3 regions of the Pseudomonas sp. LBUM1660 genome follow, and region 3 is predicted to be linked to each of the others. Evidence: predicted binding sites of a transcription regulator. Region 3 holds the regulator's gene; each other region holds the start of a gene.
The links. The regulator FliA, encoded in region 3, starts transcription of late flagellar genes. The targets are predictions, from matches to a motif close to CTAAAGTTTNNNNNNNNNNNGCCGNTAA.
Positions count from the first base shown of each region.

Region 1: the regulator FliA is predicted to act here: its motif matches at 1,592-1,619, upstream of ACA068_RS00635 (methyl-accepting chemotaxis protein).
Region 2: the regulator FliA is predicted to act here: its motif matches at 4,519-4,546, upstream of ACA068_RS23250 (flagellar protein MotY).

Region 1 covers NZ_CP166795.1:123,493-130,934, forward strand. The annotation lists rRNA gene ACA068_RS00620 (23S ribosomal RNA) at 1-864, shown strand, start outside; rRNA gene rrf (5S ribosomal RNA) at 1,039-1,154, shown strand; rRNA gene rrf (5S ribosomal RNA) at 1,262-1,377, shown strand; gene ACA068_RS00635 (methyl-accepting chemotaxis protein) at 1,735-3,615, shown strand; gene ACA068_RS00640 (SRPBCC family protein) at 3,743-4,210, opposite strand; gene ACA068_RS00645 (amino acid adenylation domain-containing protein) at 4,233-7,442, opposite strand, start outside.
Region 2 covers NZ_CP166795.1:5,004,268-5,011,709, reverse strand. The annotation lists gene ACA068_RS23285 (molybdopterin oxidoreductase family protein) at 1-232, shown strand, start outside; gene grxD (Grx4 family monothiol glutaredoxin) at 330-671, shown strand; gene bfr (bacterioferritin) at 846-1,319, opposite strand; gene ACA068_RS23270 (bacterioferritin-associated ferredoxin) at 1,519-1,737, opposite strand; gene ACA068_RS23265 (peroxiredoxin) at 2,053-2,655, shown strand; gene rnt (ribonuclease T) at 2,732-3,409, opposite strand; gene pyrC (dihydroorotase) at 3,406-4,452, opposite strand; gene ACA068_RS23250 (flagellar protein MotY) at 4,610-5,518, shown strand; gene ACA068_RS23245 (argininosuccinate synthase) at 5,648-6,865, shown strand; gene ACA068_RS23240 (hypothetical protein) at 7,051-7,442, opposite strand, start outside.
Region 3 covers NZ_CP166795.1:1,909,830-1,917,271, reverse strand. The annotation lists gene ACA068_RS08995 (chemotaxis protein CheA) at 1-1,027, opposite strand, end outside; gene ACA068_RS08990 (protein phosphatase CheZ) at 1,082-1,870, opposite strand; gene ACA068_RS08985 (chemotaxis response regulator CheY) at 1,893-2,264, opposite strand; gene fliA (RNA polymerase sigma factor FliA) at 2,432-3,172, opposite strand; gene fleN (flagellar synthesis regulator FleN) at 3,169-3,999, opposite strand; gene flhF (flagellar biosynthesis GTPase FlhF) at 4,116-5,450, opposite strand; gene flhA (flagellar biosynthesis protein FlhA) at 5,462-7,442, opposite strand, start outside.

The DNA.
Region 1 (7,442 bases), 1.8 Mb from region 3:
TATCCGCGGCTAGACGGAAAGACCCCGTGAACCTTTACTATAGCTTTGCACTGGACTTTGAATTTGCTTGTGTAGGATAGGTGGGAGGCTTTGAAGCGTGGACGCCAGTTCGCGTGGAGCCAACCTTGAAATACCACCCTGGCAACTTTGAGGTTCTAACTCAGGTCCGTTATCCGGATCGAGGACAGTGTATGGTGGGTAGTTTGACTGGGGCGGTCTCCTCCTAAAGAGTAACGGAGGAGTACGAAGGTGCGCTCAGACCGGTCGGAAATCGGTCGTAGAGTATAAAGGCAAAAGCGCGCTTGACTGCGAGACAGACACGTCGAGCAGGTACGAAAGTAGGTCTTAGTGATCCGGTGGTTCTGTATGGAAGGGCCATCGCTCAACGGATAAAAGGTACTCCGGGGATAACAGGCTGATACCGCCCAAGAGTTCATATCGACGGCGGTGTTTGGCACCTCGATGTCGGCTCATCACATCCTGGGGCTGAAGCCGGTCCCAAGGGTATGGCTGTTCGCCATTTAAAGTGGTACGCGAGCTGGGTTTAGAACGTCGTGAGACAGTTCGGTCCCTATCTGCCGTGGACGTTTGAGATTTGAGAGGGGCTGCTCCTAGTACGAGAGGACCGGAGTGGACGAACCTCTGGTGTTCCGGTTGTCACGCCAGTGGCATTGCCGGGTAGCTATGTTCGGAATAGATAACCGCTGAAAGCATCTAAGCGGGAAACTAGCCTCAAGATGAGATCTCACTGGGACCTTGAGTCCCCTGAAGGGCCGTCGAAGACTACGACGTTGATAGGTTGGGTGTGTAAGCGCTGTGAGGCGTTGAGCTAACCAATACTAATTGCCCGTGAGGCTTGACCATATAACACCCAAGCAATTTGCAAGCTTTGAGCTGAAAAGCAAAAGAGCACCAGATTGCGGTGTGTGAAGACGAAACGAACCGAAAGTTCGAAAGGACTCACAAAACACCGAAATCTATCACATACCCATTCGCTGGAGCGTAATCCGTAAGGAGAACGACCTGGCTACCGAATTTCTTGACGACCATAGAGCATTGGAACCACCTGATCCCATCCCGAACTCAGCAGTGAAACGATGCATCGCCGATGGTAGTGTGGGGTTTCCCCATGTGAGAGTAGGTCATCGTCAAGATTAAATTCCGAAACCCCTATCTGCGTATGCAGGTAGGGGTTTTGTTTTAGTAGAAGTCACCAATTTTTCTGGCACGTTACGACTTTAACGGGCTGGTTACAGAATTTCTTGACGACCATAGAGCATTGGAACCACCTGATCCCATCCCGAACTCAGCAGTGAAACGATGCATCACCGATGGTAGTGTGGGGTTTCCCCATGTGAGAGTAGGTCATCGTCAAGATTGAATTCCGAAACCCCTGTCTGCTAACGCAGACAGGGGTTTTGTCGTTTTAGCTCCATAAACTTCGGGCCATTGTCCCCGGCGTGACATGCCACATCTGCGTCACGTCCTTCCCCAGCATTCCCAAGTATTCCCAAGTATTCAAGAAGTACATCGACCGCCAACCGCGCTAGCACGCCGTCCGGCGGGAATATCGATCATTTCGTACAAACCCCTAAGATTTCTCCGACTGGTGCCGACAGACTGGTGAGACATGCGTGCACCAAAGTAGAGCGGCCGAAGAATGCCGCCTGCGCTGTTACATGGAATGTTGCACCTGGAACGCATCCCCACTTTTTGCATAAGAAGTCCCATGAAATGAATCTCAAATTCAGCCATAAAATCCTTCTGGCCGCCTCTGGCGTCGTGGTGCTGGCTTTTGCGTTGTTCACTTTGTACAACGACTATCTGCAGCGAAACACCATCCGGCAAAACCTCGAATCCTCCGTCCAGCAAGCCGGCGATTTGACCGCCAGCAGCGTGCAGAACTGGATGAGCGGCCGCGTGTTGGTGCTGGAAAACCTCGCACAGAACGTCGCTCATCAAGGCGCCAATGCGGACCTTCCAGGCCTGGTGGATCAACCGGCCTTCACCTCGAACTTTCAGTTCACCTACGTTGGCCAGGCCAATGGCGTGTTCACCCAACGTCCTGACGCGAGGATGCCGGACGGTTACGATCCGCGTCAGCGCCCTTGGTACAAACAAGCAGTGGCTGCCGACAAGACTATGCTGACGCCGCCGTACATGGCCGCCGTCGGTGGGTTGGTGGTGACGATCGCCATGCCGGTGAAAAAGAACGGCGAATTGCTCGGCGTGGTTGGCGGTGATCTGAGCCTGGAGACCCTGGTGAAGATCATCAACTCGGTGGACTTCGGTGGCATCGGCCACGCGTTCCTGGTCAGTGCCGACGGTCAGGTGATCGTCAGCCCGGACAAAGACCAGGTGATGAAAAACCTGAAGGACATTTATCCAAACTCTGGCGTACGCATCGAGAAGGGCAATCAGGACGTCACCCTGAACAAGCAGGACCGCATCCTCTCGTTCACCCCGGTGAGCGGTTTGCCAAATGCCGAGTGGTACATCGGTCTGTCGATCGATAAGGACAAGGCCTACGCACCACTGAGCCAATTCCGTACCTCGGCGCTGATCGCCATGTTTATCGCCGTCAGCGTTATTGCGGTGCTGTTGAGCCTGCTGATCAACGTGCTGATGCGTCCGCTGACCACCATGGGCCGCGCGATGCAGGACATCGCCCAGGGCGAAGGCGACCTGACCCGTCGTCTGGCCGTGGAAAGCAAAGACGAGTTCGGCGAGTTGGGCGGTTCGTTCAACCAGTTCGTGGAGCGGATTCACGCGTCGATTTCCGAAGTGTCCTCGGCGACCCGTCAAGTCCACGATTTGTCGCAACGGGTGATGGCATCGTCCAACGCCTCAATCGTCGGCTCCGACGAGCAAAGCGCGCGCACCAACAGCGTGGCTGCCGCCATCAACCAATTGGGTGCCGCCACCCAGGAAATCGCCCGCAATGCTGCCGATGCTTCGCAGCATGCAAGCGGTGCGAGCGAGCAGGCGGATGATGGTCGTCAGGTCGTGGAGAAAACCATCCTGGCCATGACCGAGTTGTCGCAGAAAATCAGCCTGTCCTGCACCCAGATCGAAACCCTGAATGCGAGTACTGACAACATCGGGCACATTCTGGATGTGATCAAAGGCATCTCCCAGCAGACCAACTTGCTCGCGCTCAACGCCGCCATCGAAGCGGCGCGTGCCGGTGAAGCCGGTCGTGGTTTTGCGGTCGTGGCGGACGAAGTGCGCAACCTGGCGCATCGCACGCAGGAGTCGGCGGAAGAGATCCACAAGATGATCACCTCGCTGCAGATCGGTTCTCGCGAAGCGGTGACGACCATGAATGCCAGTCAGGTCTCCAGCGAAGAGAGTGTTGAAGTAGCCAATCAGGCGGGCCTGCGCTTGGTCAGCGTGACCCAGCGCATCGGCGAAATCGACGGCATGAACCAGTCGGTGGCGGCGGCGACCGAAGAGCAGACGGCGGTAGTGGAAACCCTTAACGTCGACGTCAACCAGATCAACTTGCTGAACCAGCAGAGCGTGGCCAACCTCAATGAAACGTTGAAGGATTGTGATGCGTTGTCGTTGCAGGCGAATCGGTTGAAGCAGTTGGTGGACAGCTTCAAGATCTGATTCGGGTCAGTTCTGCTGCGTTATCGTTCTTCGCGGGCAAGCCTCGCTCCTACAAGGGCATCGAAAACCCTGTAGGAGCGAGGCTTGCCCGCGAAAGCGGTATAACAATCACCGCTGAACCAAAGCCCTACACAAACAGCTTTAACACATTCCCCATCGCATCATCCGCAAACCCCTGCACAAATTCCTTGAACCCCGGCAACGCCTCAACGCCTCCCTGTGCCGGTTCGGCAATGATGATCCAGGTCGCCCGCGACTTTCCCGCGCCTAGCGGTTCAACACTCATCGCCGCCCACAAATTGGCCACGCCCAACGTGTTGTAAATCGTGGTCCACGTCATGTTCAGCGCCTGGTCATCCCGCGAGTTGAGTTGCTCGACCACCAGGTTACCGTCCTTGAAGAATTTCTTGCGCAGCGACGACACGCCTTCGCCTGTCATCTCGATGTGCGACAGCGCCGGAATGAATTGATCGAAGCCGGCAAAGTTGCCGACCACCGCCCAGACCTGAGAGGCATCCGCCGGCACTTCCACCGAAGACACGACGTGGCAGCCTTGAGGGTTTTTGATCAGGGTATCGGGTTGCAGCGTTTTCATGGTTTTGCTCCGGTTGAATGAATCAGATGAAATTGATTTCTTTGAGGTAGTCGCAGCCGCGACGCAGCAGTGCCGGGGATTTTTCCGGGTAGTGCGCGCCCATCTGCCGCACGCCGGCCTGGGCGTTGTCGTGGCCGATCATCGAGATGTCGCCGATGTCTTCCTCGAAGCCGTTGAGGTAGAAGCCGAGTACGCCGAACAACGCGTTGTCGCTGTCGACCCGGCCCAGTTGCTGTTGCCAGTCGGCGACGCTGACCATGGAGAATTCCCGGCCGGCCTCACGGAATGACGCGACGTAATCGTCCCAACTCAGGGGCTCGGGGTTGTGCAGGTTGAACACCGCTTTTTCAGGCGAATAACGGCTGGCATGGAAGCCGATGAAGCGAGCGAGAAAGTCCACCGGCATCAGATCAAAGTTCAACGCGAACTCCGGCACCTGGCCGAGCTGGATCGAGCCTTTGAGCATCAGCATCAAGCGATTTTTGTGCGGCTGACAGACGCCGGTCAGGCTGTTGAAGCTGATATTGCCGGGGCGATAAAGATTGACCCTCACCCCAAGTTCTCGCGCTCGTTCGAGGATTCGTTCGCCGACCCACTTGGACAGGTTGTAGCCGTTCTTGATGTAGATCGGCGGCGTCTGCGCTGCGGGTAATTCCAGCACCCGGCCATCGTCGGCAATCGTGCTGGACGCCGAGAGCGTGGAGACGAAGTTGAAGATTTTCTTGCTGCGCCCCTCGCACAGCCGAAGGCATTCGAAAATCGGCTCGACGTTGTCCCGCGCCAGCGACTCGTAATCGAGCACGTGATTGACGTTGGCAGCGTTGTGCACCAGCGCGCCGAACTCTCGATCGAGGCGCTCGTAAACGTCCGCATCGAGCCCCAATGACGGGCGAGTGATGTCTGCCGCGTAAACCTTTACCCGACTCAGGTCCAGGTGCTCCAGACGGTTTTCCCGCAACGCGTGAGCGAAGCGCTCAGCCGCCGATTGCCCGCCACCATCGCGCACCAGGCAGGCGACTTCACTGACGCCCCACGCCAGCAACGCCTCGACGATGTGCACACCGACAAAACTGTTGGCGCCGGTGACGATCACCTTGTGCACATCGCCCATGCGGCTGATGGGCAGCGGCTGAATATCCAGCTCGCGGAAGGCATCCGCCAGCGCTTGCGCGCTCAGGACTTCCTCGGTGCCGGAGCCGCGCACCAACGTCGCCAGCTTTGCAATGGTCGGCAACTCAATGAAGCGGTTGATCGAGATGCTGCGGCCGAATTCTTCACGCAATCGCAGCAGCATCCGTGACAACAGAATCGAGTGGCCGCCCAGATTGAAGAAACTTTCGTCGGTCGAAATATCGCTGGCCGGCAGCTCCAGCAGCTCAGCCCAGATCTCCAGTAACAGCGCTTCATCGGCGCTGGCGGGCAGCCGTCGTGTCATGTTTTCGGCAACATTCACCGGCATCGACAGCAGCGCTTTGCGGTCGACTTTGCCGTTACTGGCGAACGGCATACTCGGCAGTTCGGTCCAGGCGCCAGGTTGCATGTAGTCCGGCAAAAACTGCATCGCATGAGCCTTCAAGGCTTCGCGAGCGACGCCCGGTTGGTCCTCCTGAGGTTGCGCGAGGAAGGCCAGAATCCGACGTTGGCTGTCGATGACCACCGCCACCTGACGGTACAACTGACTGTCGCGCAGGCAACGTTCGATCTCTTCCGGCTCGACGCGAAAGCCGCGGATTTTCACCTGATTGTCCCGCCGTCCGCACAGCTCGATACCGTCGCGGGTCCATTTCGCCATGTCGCCGGTACGGTAGGCGCGCAGGCGCTGGCCGTCTGGCAAGTTCAAGTCCAGGTAACGCTCGGCAGTCTGCTGCGGGTTGTTCAGATAACCCAGGCATACCCCCGGCCCGACGATGTACAACTCACCGACGGTCTGCTCGGCCACCGGCTGAAATGCCTCGTCGAGAATCAGCACCTGGCTGTTGGCAATCGGTGCCCCGAGGGTGCGGTTGCTGTCGCCAGCGCGCAGTTGGCGCGCAGTGATCAGCACCGTGGCTTCGGTCGGGCCATAGAGGTTATAGAGGTTGCCCTGACGGCTGAGCTGCTCGATGACATAGGGTTCGCAGACATCACCACCGGTCATCACATGATCCAGGACCTGCAATTGATCCAGCGGCAGAATGCTCAACAGCGCCGGCGGTAAAAAGGCGTGGCTGAGGCGTTGATGGCGAATCAGCTCGACCAGTTGCAGCGGATCGCGGCGCTGGTCGTCGTTTGGCACGATCAGTTCGGCGCCCTGAAGCAGGGTCGGGAAAATATCGATCAGTGACGAGTCGAAACTCAACGACGAAAACTGCAAGGCCCGACTGTGTTCGGTCAGTTGCACATAGTCGGCATACCACGCCGTGAAGTGCGCGAGGTTGGCCTGGCTGAGCAGCACGCCTTTGGGATGCCCGGTGGTGCCCGAGGTGTAGAGCGCCATGCACGGCGCGTCGAGGGCGGGGCGCTGGCGCATCAAGGGTTGGCCGAGGTCGACGTCATTAAAGTCGATGCAGCTGATGTCCAGTCCCGGCATTTCGTCGGCGAGGGGATGCTGGCCGTCATGCAGCAACAACACCGCTCCGGCGTTCGAAAGGATGTACTGCTGACGTTGCAGCGGATGGCTCGGCTCCAGTGGCAAGTACACCGCGCCGCTGCCCAGAATCGCCAGGATCCCTGCATACAACGCACTGCATTTCGGCAGGCAAATCCCGACCACCAACGGCCCTTGATGCTGAGCGAGCAACGGCAGCAAGCGTTGCTGGATCGCACGGCTCTGGGCGTGCAATTGCCGATAGCTCAGCGATGTGCCGTCAATGTTCAGCGCGGGGCGTTCGGCGGACTCGATGAAGCGCTGTTCCAGGCGCTCGATCATCGGGATCCTGGCGAGTTGCTGCAGCCACGGTTGAGCCGTTTTGTTGAGCTGATGGACGAACGCCAGGCGCTCTAAAAATTGCAGGTTTTCCACCCGTTCGAAGTGAGCCACCGCTGTCGGCTCGGCATGCAGAAAATACGTTTCATCCCGAGAGAAGCGGCTGACCAGCAGTGAGACGTGATCCACCAGTTCCGCCACCGCTCGCAGACGCAAGGCCTGGCCGTTTCCACTAGGCTCATCGGCAATCGGCACGCGCGTGAATAGCGTCGATCCCTGCATGCACAGCAGGTCCATCGGCGGTAGCCCGGTGACGCTTGGCACGCC
Region 2 (7,442 bases), 3.1 Mb from region 3:
CAGTTCGCGGGTCGGCGTGATCGAAGTGGAGGTGGTCGCCAGCCTGGACATGATGAAAGGCGTGGTCAGCCTGCCTCACGGCTGGGGCCATGCGCGTCCGGGCGTGCAGATGACGATCGCCAGTAGTCAACCGGGCTCCAGCGCCAATGACTTGACCGATGAATGTCAGCTCGACGAGTTGTCGGGGAATGCGGCGTTGAACGGTGTTCCGGTAACGGTGGCGGCGGCTTGATTGTGTCTATCGGGGAGACCGAGCATGGCGCTCGGGTTTCCGTTACAATGCGCCACCGTGCCGACCTCTGAGTCGGAAAGTTCAGCCGAGGTGCTCCATGGATATCATCGAAACGATTAAAGAGCAGATTGCTAACAACACCATTCTGCTTTACATGAAAGGTTCGCCGAATGCCCCGCAGTGTGGCTTCTCCGCGAAAGCCGCGCAGGCCGTGATGGCATGTGGTGAAAAGTTTGCTTACGTGGACATCCTGCAGAACCCGGAAATCCGCGCCAACCTGCCGAAATACGCCAACTGGCCAACCTTCCCGCAACTGTGGGTCGGTGGTGAGCTGGTCGGCGGTAGCGACATCATGACTGAGATGGCTGGTGACGGTTCGTTGCAGACCACGATCAAGGCGGCTGTTGAAGCGGCTGCTGCCAACAAGACCGAAGCCTGACCCGGTACCTGTAGGAGCGAAGCTTGCTCGCGAAAGCGGTACAACATTCAGCACATAAGTTGACTGGACTACCGCTTTCGCGAGCAAGCTTCGCTCCTACAGGGGCATTAAAAAGCCCCGCCTCTATAAAAGAGTGCGGGGCTTTTTTATGTCTCGAGTTCAGCAGGCGCTAACTTACTCTTCGCCCATCTGCGATTGCAGATAGTTCTCAAGACCGACTTTATCGATCAGGCCCAGTTGGGTTTCCAGCCAGTCGATGTGTTCTTCTTCGGACTCAAGGATATCTTCGAGCAATTCACGGCTACCGAAGTCACCAACGGTTTCGCAATGAGCGATGGCAACCTTGAGGTCGGCATGACCGGTTTTTTCGATACGCAGGTCGCACTCAAGCATTTCCTGGGTGTGTTCGCCGATCTGCAGCTTGCCTAGGTCCTGGACGTTCGGCAGGCCTTCGAGAAACAGGATGCGCTTGATCAGCTTGTCCGCGTGTTTCATCTCGTCGATGGATTCGTGGTATTCGTGCTTGCCGAGCTTGTTCAGACCCCAATCTTCGTACATGCGCGCATGCAGAAAGTATTGATTGATCGCGACCAGCTCATTGGCAAGGATCTTGTTGAGATGCTGGATGACTGTAATGTCGCCTTTCATGATGGGGTCCTGCCCTGTATTAGCTGTCTATAAAGCAGAGTTTGAGCCGCACAACTAAGAGTGTCAAACCTAAGTTATTGAAACTTAAGTGAAAATTAATCGGAATAAGAATGTTTGTGTTCCGCGTCTAGAGCGTAAGCGGTTGATTTCCAGACATAAAAAAACCGGACATCAAGTCCGGTTCTTTGGAATACGGTATTTACGCGGCAGTAAATTCTACAGGGAAAGGAATCGCAGCCTGGGTCGATTGCAATTTGGTCAGGGTTTCACGCACCACTTCCTTGGCAAGGCAGGCGCATTTACCGCATTGGCTGGCTACGCCGGTAGCCTGACGGACTTCCTTGTAGCTGCAGCAACCTTCATAGATTGCATCGCGGATTTGACCGTCGGTGACGCCAGTGCAGAGGCAAACATACATAAGCTAAGAACCGTCGCTGGTGGTGACTCAGTTGCGATGGATCTTAATGTTAACGAGAATGATTGTCAAAGTGGTTTCTGAAAGCTTTGCGTTATAAGCGCGTATGACTGACGAACGGTTTTCATCCAGGCATCTGCCATTACCTGCCGCGATGGCCAATTTGGTGCGCCGATGAAAAACCGTTGAGGACAGCTGAAAAACGCCGTGTATGATGGTCGGTCCTTGCGAAGGGGGTCGTGTCACAGGGCTGTCGCCTGAGGGTGGCAGGCTGACGCGAACCCAGTTCTTCACGATATATAGACCAGGAGATATTCAATGAGCGTACTCGTAGGCAAACAAGCCCCGGACTTCACCGTACCTGCCGTCCTCGGCAATGGCGAAATCGTAGACAGCTACACCTTGTCCTCGGCCATCAAAGGAAAATACGGCCTGGTGTTCTTCTACCCACTGGACTTCACTTTCGTTTGCCCATCCGAGCTGATCGCTCTGGACAACCGTATGGCTGACTTCAAGGCGCGTAACGTAGAAGTGGTCGCGGTGTCGATCGATTCGCACTTCACCCACAACGCATGGCGCAACACTCCGGTGAACAATGGCGGTATCGGCCAGGTTCGTTACACCATGGCTGCCGACATGAAGCACGAAATCGCCAAGGCCTACGACGTTGAGTCCGAAGGCGGTGTGGCTTTCCGTGGCGCGTTCCTGATCGACGACAAAGGCATTGTCCGTTCGCAGATCATCAACGACCTGCCGCTGGGCCGTAACATGGAAGAGCTGATCCGTCTGGTCGACGCGCTGCAATTCCACGAAGAGCACGGCGAAGTTTGCCCTGCCAACTGGAAAAAAGGCGACAAAGGCATGACCGCTTCGACCGAAGGCGTCGCGGCTTACCTGACCGAGAACGCTGCGGCGCTGTAAGCCCAAGCGTCAGGCATAAAAAAACCGGCCGATGAGGCCGGTTTTTTTATGGGCGGGATAAACCCAGCGACCGGAATCAGTCGTTGAAGTCTTCCCAGCCGCCCATTTGTTTCCAGCGATTGACGATGCCGCAGAACAGCTCGGCCGTCTTCTCGGTGTCGTAGCGCGCCGAGTGAGCCTCTCGACCGTCGAAGTCGATGTCCGCCGCCTGGCAAGCCTTGGCCAGCACGGTTTGACCGTAAGCCAGGCCAGCGAGGGTCGCGGTATCGAAACTGGAGAATGGATGAAACGGGTTACGTTTCATGTCCAGGCGTGCGACAGCAGCGTTAAGGAAACCCAGGTCGAAGCTGCTGTTGTGCCCGACCAGAATCGCCCGTTTGCAGCCGTTGGCTTTCAGGGCCTTGCGGATACCGCGGAAAATATCGGTCAGGGCTGCTTCCTCGCTCACCGCCATGCGCAGCGGGTGATCGAGTTTGATCCCGGTGAACTCCAGCGCGGCCGCTTCAATGTTCGCGCCTTCAAAAGGTTCGACACGGAAGAAATAGGTGTGATCGGGGTACACAAAGCCTTTTTCATCCATGGCGATCGTGGTCGCGGCGATCTCCAGCAGGGCGTCAGTGGCAGAGTTGAAACCACCGGTTTCAACGTCGACAACAACTGGCAGGTACCCACGGAAGCGCTCAGCCATCGGGTGGCGCGAACCACCTCCGCCGCCTTGACCGTCCTGTTCGTCGTCGAAATGGTCTTCACTCACGCGTGTTCCTCCAGCAGGCGCCAGCGCAGTTTTTCACCGGCGCGCAGCGGGATTACGGTCAGCTCGCCAAATGGCAGGCTGGTTGGGGCGGTCCACTCATCGCGGACCAGGGTGATGCGATCGGTGTTCACCGGCAGGCCGTAGAAGCGCGGGCCGTTGAGGCTGGCGAAGGCTTCGAGCTTGTCCAGCGCGTTGCGTTGTTCGAAGGCTTCGGCGTACATCTCGATCGCCGCATAAGCGGTGTAGCAGCCGGCACAGCCGCAAGCCGCTTCTTTGGCGTGCTGGGCGTGAGGTGCCGAGTCGGTGCCGAGGAAGAACTTGTCGCTGCCGCTGGTGGCGGCGTCGAGCAGGGCTTCCTGGTGGGTATTGCGCTTGAGTATCGGCAGGCAATAGAAGTGCGGCCGAATCCCGCTCACCAGCATGTGATTGCGGTTGTACAGCAGGTGATGCGCGGTGATGGTCGCGCCAACGTTGGCCGAAGCCTCATTGACGAACTGCACGGCGTCCGCGGTGGTGATGTGTTCAAACACCACTTTGAGCGTCGGGAAACGCTCGACCACACGACGCATATGCTCATCGATGAAGATTTTTTCGCGGTCGAACACATCGACATCGCCGCGGGTGACTTCACCGTGAATCAACAAGGGCATCCCGACGTCGGCCATGGCCTCGAGTGCAGGGAAGATCTTGTCGATACTGGTGACGCCAGAGTCCGAGTTGGTGGTCGCGCCGGCCGGGTACAGCTTGGCAGCGTGAATGAAGCCGCTGGCCTTGGCCTCGCGAATTTCTTCGGGCTGGGTACGATCGGTCAGGTACAGCACCATCAACGGTTCGAAACGACTGCCGGCCGGGCGTGCAGCGAGAATCCGCTGGCGATAGGCGTCGGCTTCAGCGGCGTTACGCACCGGAGGTACCAGGTTGGGCATGATGATGGCGCGACCAAAGGTGCGCGCGACATCCGCAACGGTATTGGTCAACACAGCACCATCGCGAAGATGAATATGCCAGTCGTCGGGACGCAGCAGGGTCAGGCGGTCGGACATGAGGGGATTCCAGGCGGGTCAAACTCTGGGGAATGCTACCGGAAAAGACTCTCTCAGGCACTCGCTATCAAGTTTTGCAGGAAGCTTCCGATATCCAACAGGTATGCCGGAAATATGTGTGTCGGTCTTTTTGTTGTAGAAGCCAGTGGAGCCTCCCGTGCGCCAGCGTTATTTAGCCTTGCTCAGTGTGTTTGCCAGCCTCCCTGCGATGGCGCTCACTTTCCAGACACGTCTGGAGAGCATCGAGTGGACGGTCGAAGGTGACAAGTTCGAATGCCGCCTGACTCAACCGATCACCGATTTCGGTTCGGGTGAATTCGTGCGCCGCGCCGGCGAGCAGGCGACGTTTCGTCTCAAAGCCTACAACGCGATGATCGGCGGCGGTTCAGCGACCCTGCTGGCGGCCGCTGCGCCGTGGCAACCGGGACGTGGCGACATCAACCTGGGTTCGGTGAGAATCGGCAGCGGCAACGTGTTGTTCAACAGTTCGCAAGTTCAGGCCGGACGCCTGATCAGCGGGTTGATGGACGGCCGCAGTCCGGTCATCCGGCATTCCTCTGGCGATGGCCGCGTCTCTGAAGTGCGCCTGTTGCCGGTCAAGTTCAGTAAGGCCTTCAACGACTATCAGGGCTGCGTGGCGAAACTGCTGCCGAAGAATTTCGAGCAGGTCAAACAGTCCGAGATCGGCTTCCCGGGTGAAGGCTTCGATCTCGATCCGCAAGCCAAGGCGCAGTTGCAGGTGATGCTGGAGTTCATGAAGGCGGATCCGACGGTCAATCACATCGAACTCGACGGACACTCCGACAACAGCGGCAATCGCCTGACCAACCGCGAGCTGTCACGCCGTCGGGCGTTGGCGGTAATGGACTATTTCAAAGCCAATGGCATTCAGGAATCGCAGGTCACCCTGCGTTTCCACGGTGAGCGCTACCCTGTGGCGCCGAACACCAACGCGACCAACCGCGCGAAGAATCGTCGGGTCGCCGTGCGCCTGGAGCGGGTGGCCCCGACCGAGAAAGTCGCGCCTCAAACCACGACGCCGGGAAGCTCTTCGGCGACCTCCTGAGTTCGCTGAATTCGTCGCTCGCTCGACAGAATCTGTCGCTTCGTCGTCATAAGCTGTCGCGCCTCTGTAAATTATTCCGTATGACCGGTAGACTTCACGGCTTTCCGTAGAACCCCGTGGAGTGATGGCATGGCGGACGTAAACAAGGTCGTTCTGGCGTATTCCGGCGGCCTGGACACTTCGGTGATCCTCAAGTGGCTGCAGGATACTTATAACTGTGAAGTGGTGACCTTTACCGCTGACCTGGGTCAGGGCGAAGAGGTCGAACCTGCACGCGCCAAGGCTCAGGCCATGGGCGTGAAAGAGATCTACATCGACGATTTGCGCGAAGAATTCGTGCGCGATTTCGTTTTCCCGATGTTCCGCGCCAACACCGTTTACGAAGGCGAGTACCTGCTGGGTACTTCCATCGCTCGTCCGTTGATCGCCAAACGCCTGATCGAAATCGCCAACGAAACCGGCGCTGACGCCATTTCCCACGGCGCCACCGGCAAGGGTAACGACCAGGTTCGTTTCGAACTGGGCGCCTACGCCTTGAAGCCCGGGGTGAAAGTGATCGCTCCGTGGCGCGAATGGGACCTGCTCTCCCGTGAAAAGCTGATGGATTATGCTGAAAAGCACAACATCCCGATCGAGCGCCATGGCAAGAAAAAATCTCCGTACTCGATGGATGCCAACCTGCTGCACATCTCCTATGAAGGCGGCGTGCTGGAAGACACCTGGACCGAGCACGAAGAAGACATGTGGAAATGGACCGTCTCTCCGGAGAACGCTCCTGACAAGGCACAGTACCTGGAACTGACCTACCGCAACGGCGACATCGTGGCACTGGACGGCGTCGAAATGACCCCGGCCACCGTGCTGGCGACCCTGAACCGTATCGGTGGCGAACACGGTATCGGCCGTCTCGACATCGTCGAGAACCGTTACGTGGGCATGAAGTCCCGTGGCTGCTACGAAACCCCTGGCGGCACCATCATGCTGCGCGCGCACCGTGCGATCGAATCGATCACCCTGGACCGCGAAGTGGCTCACCTCAAAGACGAGCTGATGCCTAAATACGCCAGCCTGATCTACACCGGTTACTGGTGGAGCCCTGAGCGTCTGATGTTGCAACAGATGATCGATGCGTCCCAGGCACACGTGAACGGTGTTGTGCGCCTGAAGCTGTACAAGGGCAATGTGATCGTCACCGGTCGCAAGTCCGACGAATCGTTGTTCGATGCCAACATCGCGACCTTCGAAGAAGACGGCGGCGCCTACAACCAGGCCGACGCGGCGGGCTTTATCAAGCTCAACGCCTTGCGCATGCGCATTGCTGCGAACAAAGGCCGGAAGCTTTTCTGAGACCTTTGAAGCTGCAACGACGGTAATGGAAATGTGGCCTTGTCGGTGACAAGGCCACAATTCTGAAAAGAGGGATTTATCCTGCCGGGTATCATGTTTCAACATTCTTGTTGTTGTTACAAATAAGCTTTCGTCTGCTTTTGCTCTCCGATTGTCCTTCGAGAGCTTTCTTCTGCTATCGGTACTCAAGCCATAGTCGTCATGCCATGTGAGCTCAGATTGTAAGCAACCCAGAACGTCGTGCTGCTGCGTTTCCTGGTCTGTTTCGAATGCTTGAGTGCGCCTTCCTTCAACAATGCTTCTGAATCAGTACACGTGAGAAACACGATCACGCGCGCAGGATTTTCCTGTGGTTGCTGGGCCTTTTCCATCAAGGTGTTGAAGTCCATTTTGTTGCTCATCCATCGTGCATCGACGATGTGCAGATCCTTTAGCAACACCGTTGCGCGTAAGTGGTGCTCCAAATGCTCGGGTGTATTGACTTGCGAGTGATCGACATCGGCCATGGCCTTGATGAAATGCTTGCCTTTCTCAAAATCAGAGGGCGCGTAAAGCGATCGATAGTTGAAGTTGAGTG
Region 3 (7,442 bases):
GTGCGCGGGCTGGAGCCGGTGCAGCGGCAGCCGCCGGTTTCGGCGCTTCGGCTTTCGGCTCGGGTGCCTTGGCAACCGGTTTGGGCGCAGCAGCCTTGGCGACTGGAGCAGCCACCGCAGCACCTGTGCCGACTTCGGTGAACTTGCCTTTGCCATGCAATTCGTCGAGCAGCGATTCGAACTCGTGATCGGAGATCAGATCACCGCCGGCCGCTTTAGCGGTTGGCGCAGCCGAGGCAGGTACGGCGGCAATGGCCGATTCCAGCGCATCCACCGCAAAGTTGCCCTTGCCGTGCAACTGGTCGAGCAGTGCTTCGAATTCGTCGTCGGTAATATCAGAGCTGTCGCCGGCCGCTTTCGGTGCCGCCGGTGCAGCGGGCGCTGCCACCGCATCAACCGCGAACTGGCCTTTGCCGTGCAGTTGATCGAGCAACGACTCGAACTCGGCATCGGTAATTTCGTCGCTGGCCGCGGACTCGGCAGCCGCCACTGGAGCAACCGCCGGCGCTTCGGCTTGAGCCTTGACGGCGTTCAGCGAGTCCAGCAGTTGTTCAAATTCGTTATCAGTGATGTCGCCCGATTCTTCAGCGGCAGGTGCTTCGACCACTTCAGCCACCGGTGCAGATTCATCAGCTGTTTGCGGCTCGGCCAGACGGGCCAGTGCCGCGAGCAATTCAGGCGTGGCAGCCGTAATCGGGCTGCGTTCGCGAACTTCGGTGAACATGCTGTTCACTGCGTCCAGCGCTTCGAGAACCACGTCCATCAGTTCCGAGTCGACGCGACGTTCACCCTTGCGCAGGATGTCGAACACGTTCTCGGCGATGTGACAGCACTCCACCAGCTCGTTGAGCTGGAGGAAGCCGGCGCCCCCTTTTACAGTGTGAAAACCGCGAAAAATTGCATTGAGCAAATCCGCATCATCCGGTCGGCTTTCAAGCTCGACCAGCTGTTCGGACAGTTGCTCTAGAATCTCGCCGGCCTCAACCAGGAAATCCTGAAGGATCTCTTCATCGGCGCCGAAGCTCATTAAGGGGGTGCTCCTACAGGTCTAAAAACCTAAAAAACCTAAAATGCTAAAACTCTAAAATCCTAGGCTGGATAACAAATCGTCCACATCGTCCTGACCGGACACAACGTCTTCTCTTTTATCGGCATGAATCTGCGGACCTTCACCCTGAGAGAGATGTTTTTGCGGATCTTTTTCAGCAAGCATCGCATCACGGTCATGTTCGATACCCGCAAAGCGGTCTACCTGACTGGCCATGAGCACGAGCTTGAGCAGGTTGCTTTCAACTTCGGTGACCAATTGGGTCACGCGCTTGATCACCTGACCGGTGAGGTCCTGGTAATCCTGGGCCAACAGAATGTCGTTGAGGTTGCTCGACACCGTGCGATTGTCATCGCTGCTGCGCGTCAGGAAACCGTCGACGCGCCGGGCCAGTTCGCGGAACTCTTCAGCCCCGACTTCGCGACGCATGAACCGCCCCCAATCCGTGCTCAACGCCTGGGCTTCTTCGCTCAGGCGGTTGACCAGCGGCGTGGCGTTTTCCACCAAGTCCATTGTGCGGTTGGCGGCGGCCTCGGTCAGCTTGACCACATACCCCAGACGCTCGGTGGCGTCCGTGATCTGCGACACTTCCTCGGCTTGCGGCATGTTTGGGTCAATCTGGAAATTGACGATCGCGCTATGCAGCTCGCGAGTGAGCTTGCCCACTTCCTGATACAGGCCGCGGTCACGGGTCTGATTGAGCTCATGGATAAGTTGCACAGCGTCGCCGAACCTGCCTTTTTCAAGGCTTTCGACCAGTTCGACCGCGTGTTTTTTCAGGGTCGATTCAAAATCGCCCAGTGAAGATTCTTTATGCTCCATAGCTCCCCCGTGGCGCAGTGGATCAACCGATGCGTTCGAAAATCTTCTCGATTTTTTCTTTCAACGCCTGGGCCGTGAAGGGTTTGACCACATAGCCGTTAACACCGGCCTGGGCCGCTTCGATAATCTGCTCGCGCTTGGCTTCGGCAGTCACCATCAGCACCGGCAGGTGCTTGAGCTTTTCATCGGCGCGCACGTGACGCAGCAGATCGATACCGGTCATGCCAGGCATGTTCCAGTCCGTTACCAGAAAGTCGATGCTCCCGCTGTTGAGAACCGGAATGGCAGTAGTGCCATCGTCGGCCTCGACCGTGTTGGTGAACCCAAGGTCACGCAACAGGTTTTTTATGATCCGCCGCATCGTTGAGAAGTCATCAACGATGAGGATTTTCATGTTCTTGTCCAATTCGACCTCCAAGCAGTCTTAAACGCGCCCAGCACCTGGACGCGCCATTTCAATCAATCCGGCAATCCACTCGATGACTGTCTGGAGCACAACAGATCGCGACCGGTGCAGTTCAACACTCCACCGGCCTCGTTCGCAGTGTCCCCACACTGCCTTCAGCGCGCTCGCCACTCCCCCAAACGCCCCCGCAAACGGGCCGCGCACTGGCTATGTAACTGGCTGACCCGCGATTCGCTGACCCCCAGGACCTCACCGATTTCCTTGAGGTTCAGCTCTTCGTCGTAGTACAGCGCCAACACCAGTCGCTCACGCTCCGGCAAATTGGCAATCGCGTCCGCCAGCGCGGCCTGGAAGCGTTCATCTTCCAGATCGCGTGACGGCTCAAGATGTGCACTCGCGCCATCCTCGTGCAGCCCTTCGTGTTCGCCGTCCTGCAACAGATCGTCGAAACTGAATAACCGGCTGCCCAGGGTGTCGTTCAAAATCCCGTAATAATCGTCGAGACTCAATTGGAGTTCGGCCGCAACCTCATGATCTTTAGCGTCACGACCGGTTTTAGCTTCAATCGAGCGAATTGCGTCGCTGACCATGCGGGTATTGCGGTGAACCGAACGTGGCGCCCAGTCCCCCTTGCGTACTTCATCGAGCATCGCGCCGCGGATTCGAATGCCCGCGTAGGTCTCGAAACTCGCGCCTTTGCTGGCGTCATATTTGGTCGACACTTCAAGCAGGCCGATCATCCCGGCCTGGATCAGGTCTTCAACCTGAACACTGGCCGGCAGACGGGCCAGCAAGTGGTAAGCAATGCGTTTGACCAGTGGCGCGTAACGCTCGATCAGCTCGTACTGCGCGTCACGTGCCGACTTCTTGTAGAGGTTGTAGCCACTGGCTGTCATAGGACGGGTCCTGCGGTCTGTTGCACGAGGCGCTCGACGAAAAACTCCAGGTGCCCACGCGGGTTGGCAGGCAGCGGCCAGGTGTCGACCTTCTGCGCGATCGCCTTGAACGCCAGGGCGCACTTGGAACGAGGGAAGGCTTCGTAGACGGCGCGCTGCTTCTGCACGGCCTTGCGCACGCTTTCGTCGTATGGCACTGCGCCGACGTATTGTAGGGCGACGTCGAGGAAGCGATCTGTGACCTTGGTCAACTTGGCGAACAGGTTGCGACCTTCCTGCGGGCTCTGAGCCATGTTGGCCAGGACGCGGAAGCGGTTCATGCCGTAATCGCGGTTCAGCAGTTTGATCAGCGCGTAGGCATCGGTGATCGAGGTCGGCTCGTCGCACACCACCAGCAAGACTTCTTGTGCTGCGCGAACGAAACTGACTACCGAGTCACCAATACCCGCAGCGGTGTCGATCACCAATACGTCGAGGTTGTCGCCGATATCGCTGAAGGCCTGGATCAGGCCGGCGTGCTGGGCCGGGCTCAGATGAACCATGCTCTGCGTGCCGGACGCGGCCGGAACGATGCGAATACCGCCAGGGCCCTGCAACAGAACGTCGCGCAGCTCACAGCGGCCTTCGATCACGTCGGCCAGGGTACGTTTGGGTGTCAGCCCCAACAGGACGTCGACGTTCGCCAGCCCCAGATCGGCGTCCAGCAGCATGACGCGCCGGCCGAGTTCAGCTAGAGCCAGGGACAAGTTCACTGACACGTTAGTCTTCCCGACGCCACCTTTGCCGCCGGTCACCGCGATCACCTGTACGGGATGCATGCTGCCCATGTTATTTCTTTACCTTGTCTTGCATAGACGGAGGCCACATTACTGGCTGCGCGCTCATAAAATGAACAATGCATGGCAGACCATCGATGTAGGTACAAAAACTGTTCATTAGTACCTCAGCCAACCTGCTTGGTCGGGCTGTGGTAAATATCAGCGAACATGTCAGCCATGGCTTCTTCGCTGGGTTCTTCTTGCATTTGCACGCTTACGGCGCGACTGACCAACTGATGACGACGCGGCAGATGCAAATCATCCGGAATACGCGGGCCATCGGTCAGGTAAGCCACCGGCAATTCATGACTGATCGCCAGGCTCAACACCTCGCCCAGACTTGCCGTTTCATCCAGTTTAGTCAGGATGCAGCCAGCGAGCCCGCAGCGCTTGTAACTGTGATAAGCGGCCGTTAGAACCTGTTTCTGGCTGGTGGTTGCCAAAACCAAATAATTTTTTGACTTGATGCCACGTCCGGCCAGGCTTTCGAGCTGCATACGCAGGGCTGGATCGCTGGCCTGAAGCCCGGCGGTATCGATCAGCACCACGCGTTTGCGCAACAACGGATCCAGCGCCTGCACCAGCGATTGGCCCGGATCGACATGGGTTACCGACACGTTGAGAATCCGGCCCAGCGTCTTCAATTGTTCCTGAGCACCGATACGGTAGCTGTCCATGCTCACCAGCGCGATGTTTTGCGCGCCGTATTTGAGCACGTAGCGGGCCGCGAGCTTGGCCAGGGTGGTGGTCTTGCCCATGCCGGCAGGGCCGACCATGGCAATCACGCCGCCCTCTTCCAGTGGCTCGACTTCCGGAGTGGCAATCATCCGCGCCAGGTGTGCCAGCAACATGCGCCAGGCCTGACGGGGCTCGTCAATGTCGGCAATCATCGCCAGCAAGTCGCGAGACAACGGGCCGGACAGGCCGATGCGTTGCAGGCGACGCCAAAGATTGGCCTGGGCCGGACGGCTGCCTTGCAGCTGATTCCAGGCCAGGGAGCCGAGTTGTACTTCCATCAGTTCGCGCAGGCTGTTGAGTTCGAAACGCATCGAATCGAACGCCCGTGGATCGACGCCCCCAGCGGCAGGTGCCGGGGCTGGCGCCGAGCGACGAGGTTCGGCATACGTCGGCTCGATCAGCGGCTCGGCGGCGGTCAACGGCAGGCCGGCGAACAACTGGCGATTGGTGGTCTTGTCGCCTTCGGTTTCGCCTTCGCCACGCAGGCTCAATTCGGCCTGGGCGGTGACGATCCGCGACTGGGTCTTGCGCAGCTCATCCTCGAGTTCCATGTTCGGAACACGCGGGGCCAGCGCCGACAATTTGTAATCCAGGGCAGCCGTCAGCTCGACACCACCGGCGATCCGGCGATTGCCAATAATGGCGGCATCAGCGCCCAGCTCATCACGAACCAGTTTCATGGCCTGACGCATATCGGCGGCGAAAAAACGCTTAACTTGCATAAACCACTACCTCAGCCGTTGGGCCCTACTGTCGCAACGATGGTCACTTGCTTGTTGTCAGGAATTTCCTGGTAAGCCAACACATGCAAACCCGGGACTGCCAGTCGGCCGAATCGCGAAAGCATCGCGCGAACCGGACCGGCCACCAGCAAAATCACCGGTTGACCTTGCATTTCCTGACGCTGCGCCGCATCGATCAACGAGCGTTGCAATTTCTCAGCCATGCTTGGCTCCAGCAGAACGCCCTCTTCCGAGCCTTGTCCTGCCTTCTGAAGACTATTGAGCAATATTTGTTCCAACCTTGGCTCCAGAGTGATAACTGGTAGCTCGGAGTCAGTCCCTACAATGCTTTGGACGATTGCGCGGGATACGCCGACGCGCACCGCGGCCACCAAAGCGGCAGTATCTTGACTCTTGGCAGCATTGTTGGCGATGGCCTCGGCAATGCTGCGAATGTCCCGCACCGGCACCTGTTCGGCCAGCAACGCTTGAAGCACTTTGAGCAGCTGCGACAGCGAGACCACGCCCGGCACCAGCTCCTCGGCCAGCTTCGGCGAGCTTTTGGCCAGCAATTGCATGAGTTGCTGGACTTCTTCGTGACCGATCAGTTCGCTGGAGTGCTTGTACAGAATCTGGTTCAAGTGCGTCGCCACGACCGTACTGGCGTCGACCACGGTGTAACCCAGCGATTGTGCCTGGGCACGCTGGCTGATTTCGATCCAGACCGCTTCCAGGCCAAAAGCCGGATCTTTGGCGGTTATGCCATTGAGCGTGCCGTAGACCTGCCCCGGGTTGATCGCCAGTTCGCGATCCGGGTATATCTCGGCTTCTGCCAGGATCACGCCCATCAGGGTCAGGCGGTAAGCACTCGGCGCCAGGTCGAGGTTGTCACGAATGTGCACAGTCGGCATCAGGAAGCCCAGGTCCTGGGACAGCTTCTTGCGCACACCCTTGATCCGCGCCAACAACTGACCACCCTGGTTGCGATCCACCAGCGGAATCAGGCGATAGCCGACTTCCAGGCCAATCATGTCGATCGGTGTCACGTCGTCCCAGCCCAGCTCCTTGGTTTCCATTGCGCGGGCTGGCGATGGCAGCAGCTCCTGTTGACGCTTGACCTCTTGCAGGGCCTGTACCTTGACCACGTTCTGCTTCTTCCAGAACAGGTATGCGCCGCCAGCAGCCAAGGCCGCCATGCTGAGAAAGGAGAAGTGCGGCATGCCGGGCACCAGGCCCATCACCGACATCAAACCCGCCGCCACGGCCAACGCTTTCGGCGAGGCGAACATCTGGCGATTGATCTGCTTGCCCATGTCTTCCGAACCGGAAGCACGGGTCACCATGATCGCCGCCGCTGTCGATAACAGCAGTGATGGCAATTGCGCCACCAAACCGTCACCGATGGTCAACAAGGCGTAAACCCGGCCGGCATCACCAAAGGTCATGCCGTGCTGGAAGATGCCGACTGCCATGCCGCCGATCAGGTTGATGAACAGAATCAGCAGGCCGGCGATGGCGTCACCGCGCACGAATTTGCTGGCACCGTCCATGGAACCGTAGAACTCGGCTTCCTGGGCGACTTCCATGCGGCGCAGTTTGGCCTGATTCTGGTCGATCAGGCCGGCGTTCAAGTCGGCGTCGATCGCCATTTGTTTGCCGGGCATCGCATCGAGGGTGAAACGTGCGCTCACCTCGGAAATCCGCCCGGCACCCTTGGTCACCACGACGAAGTTGATGATCATTAAAATCGCGAAGACCACGATACCAACTACGTAGTTACCGCCGATCACCACCTCACCGAAGGCCTGGATCACCTTACCGGCGGAAGCGTGACCGTCCTGTCCGTGGAGCATCACCACCCGGGTGGAGGCCACGTTCAGCGCCAGTCGCAACAGCGTCGCCACCAGCAGAATGGTCGGAAACACTGCGAAATCCAGCGGCCGCAAGGCGTAGACGCAAACCAGCAAGACGACGATCGACAACGCGATGTTG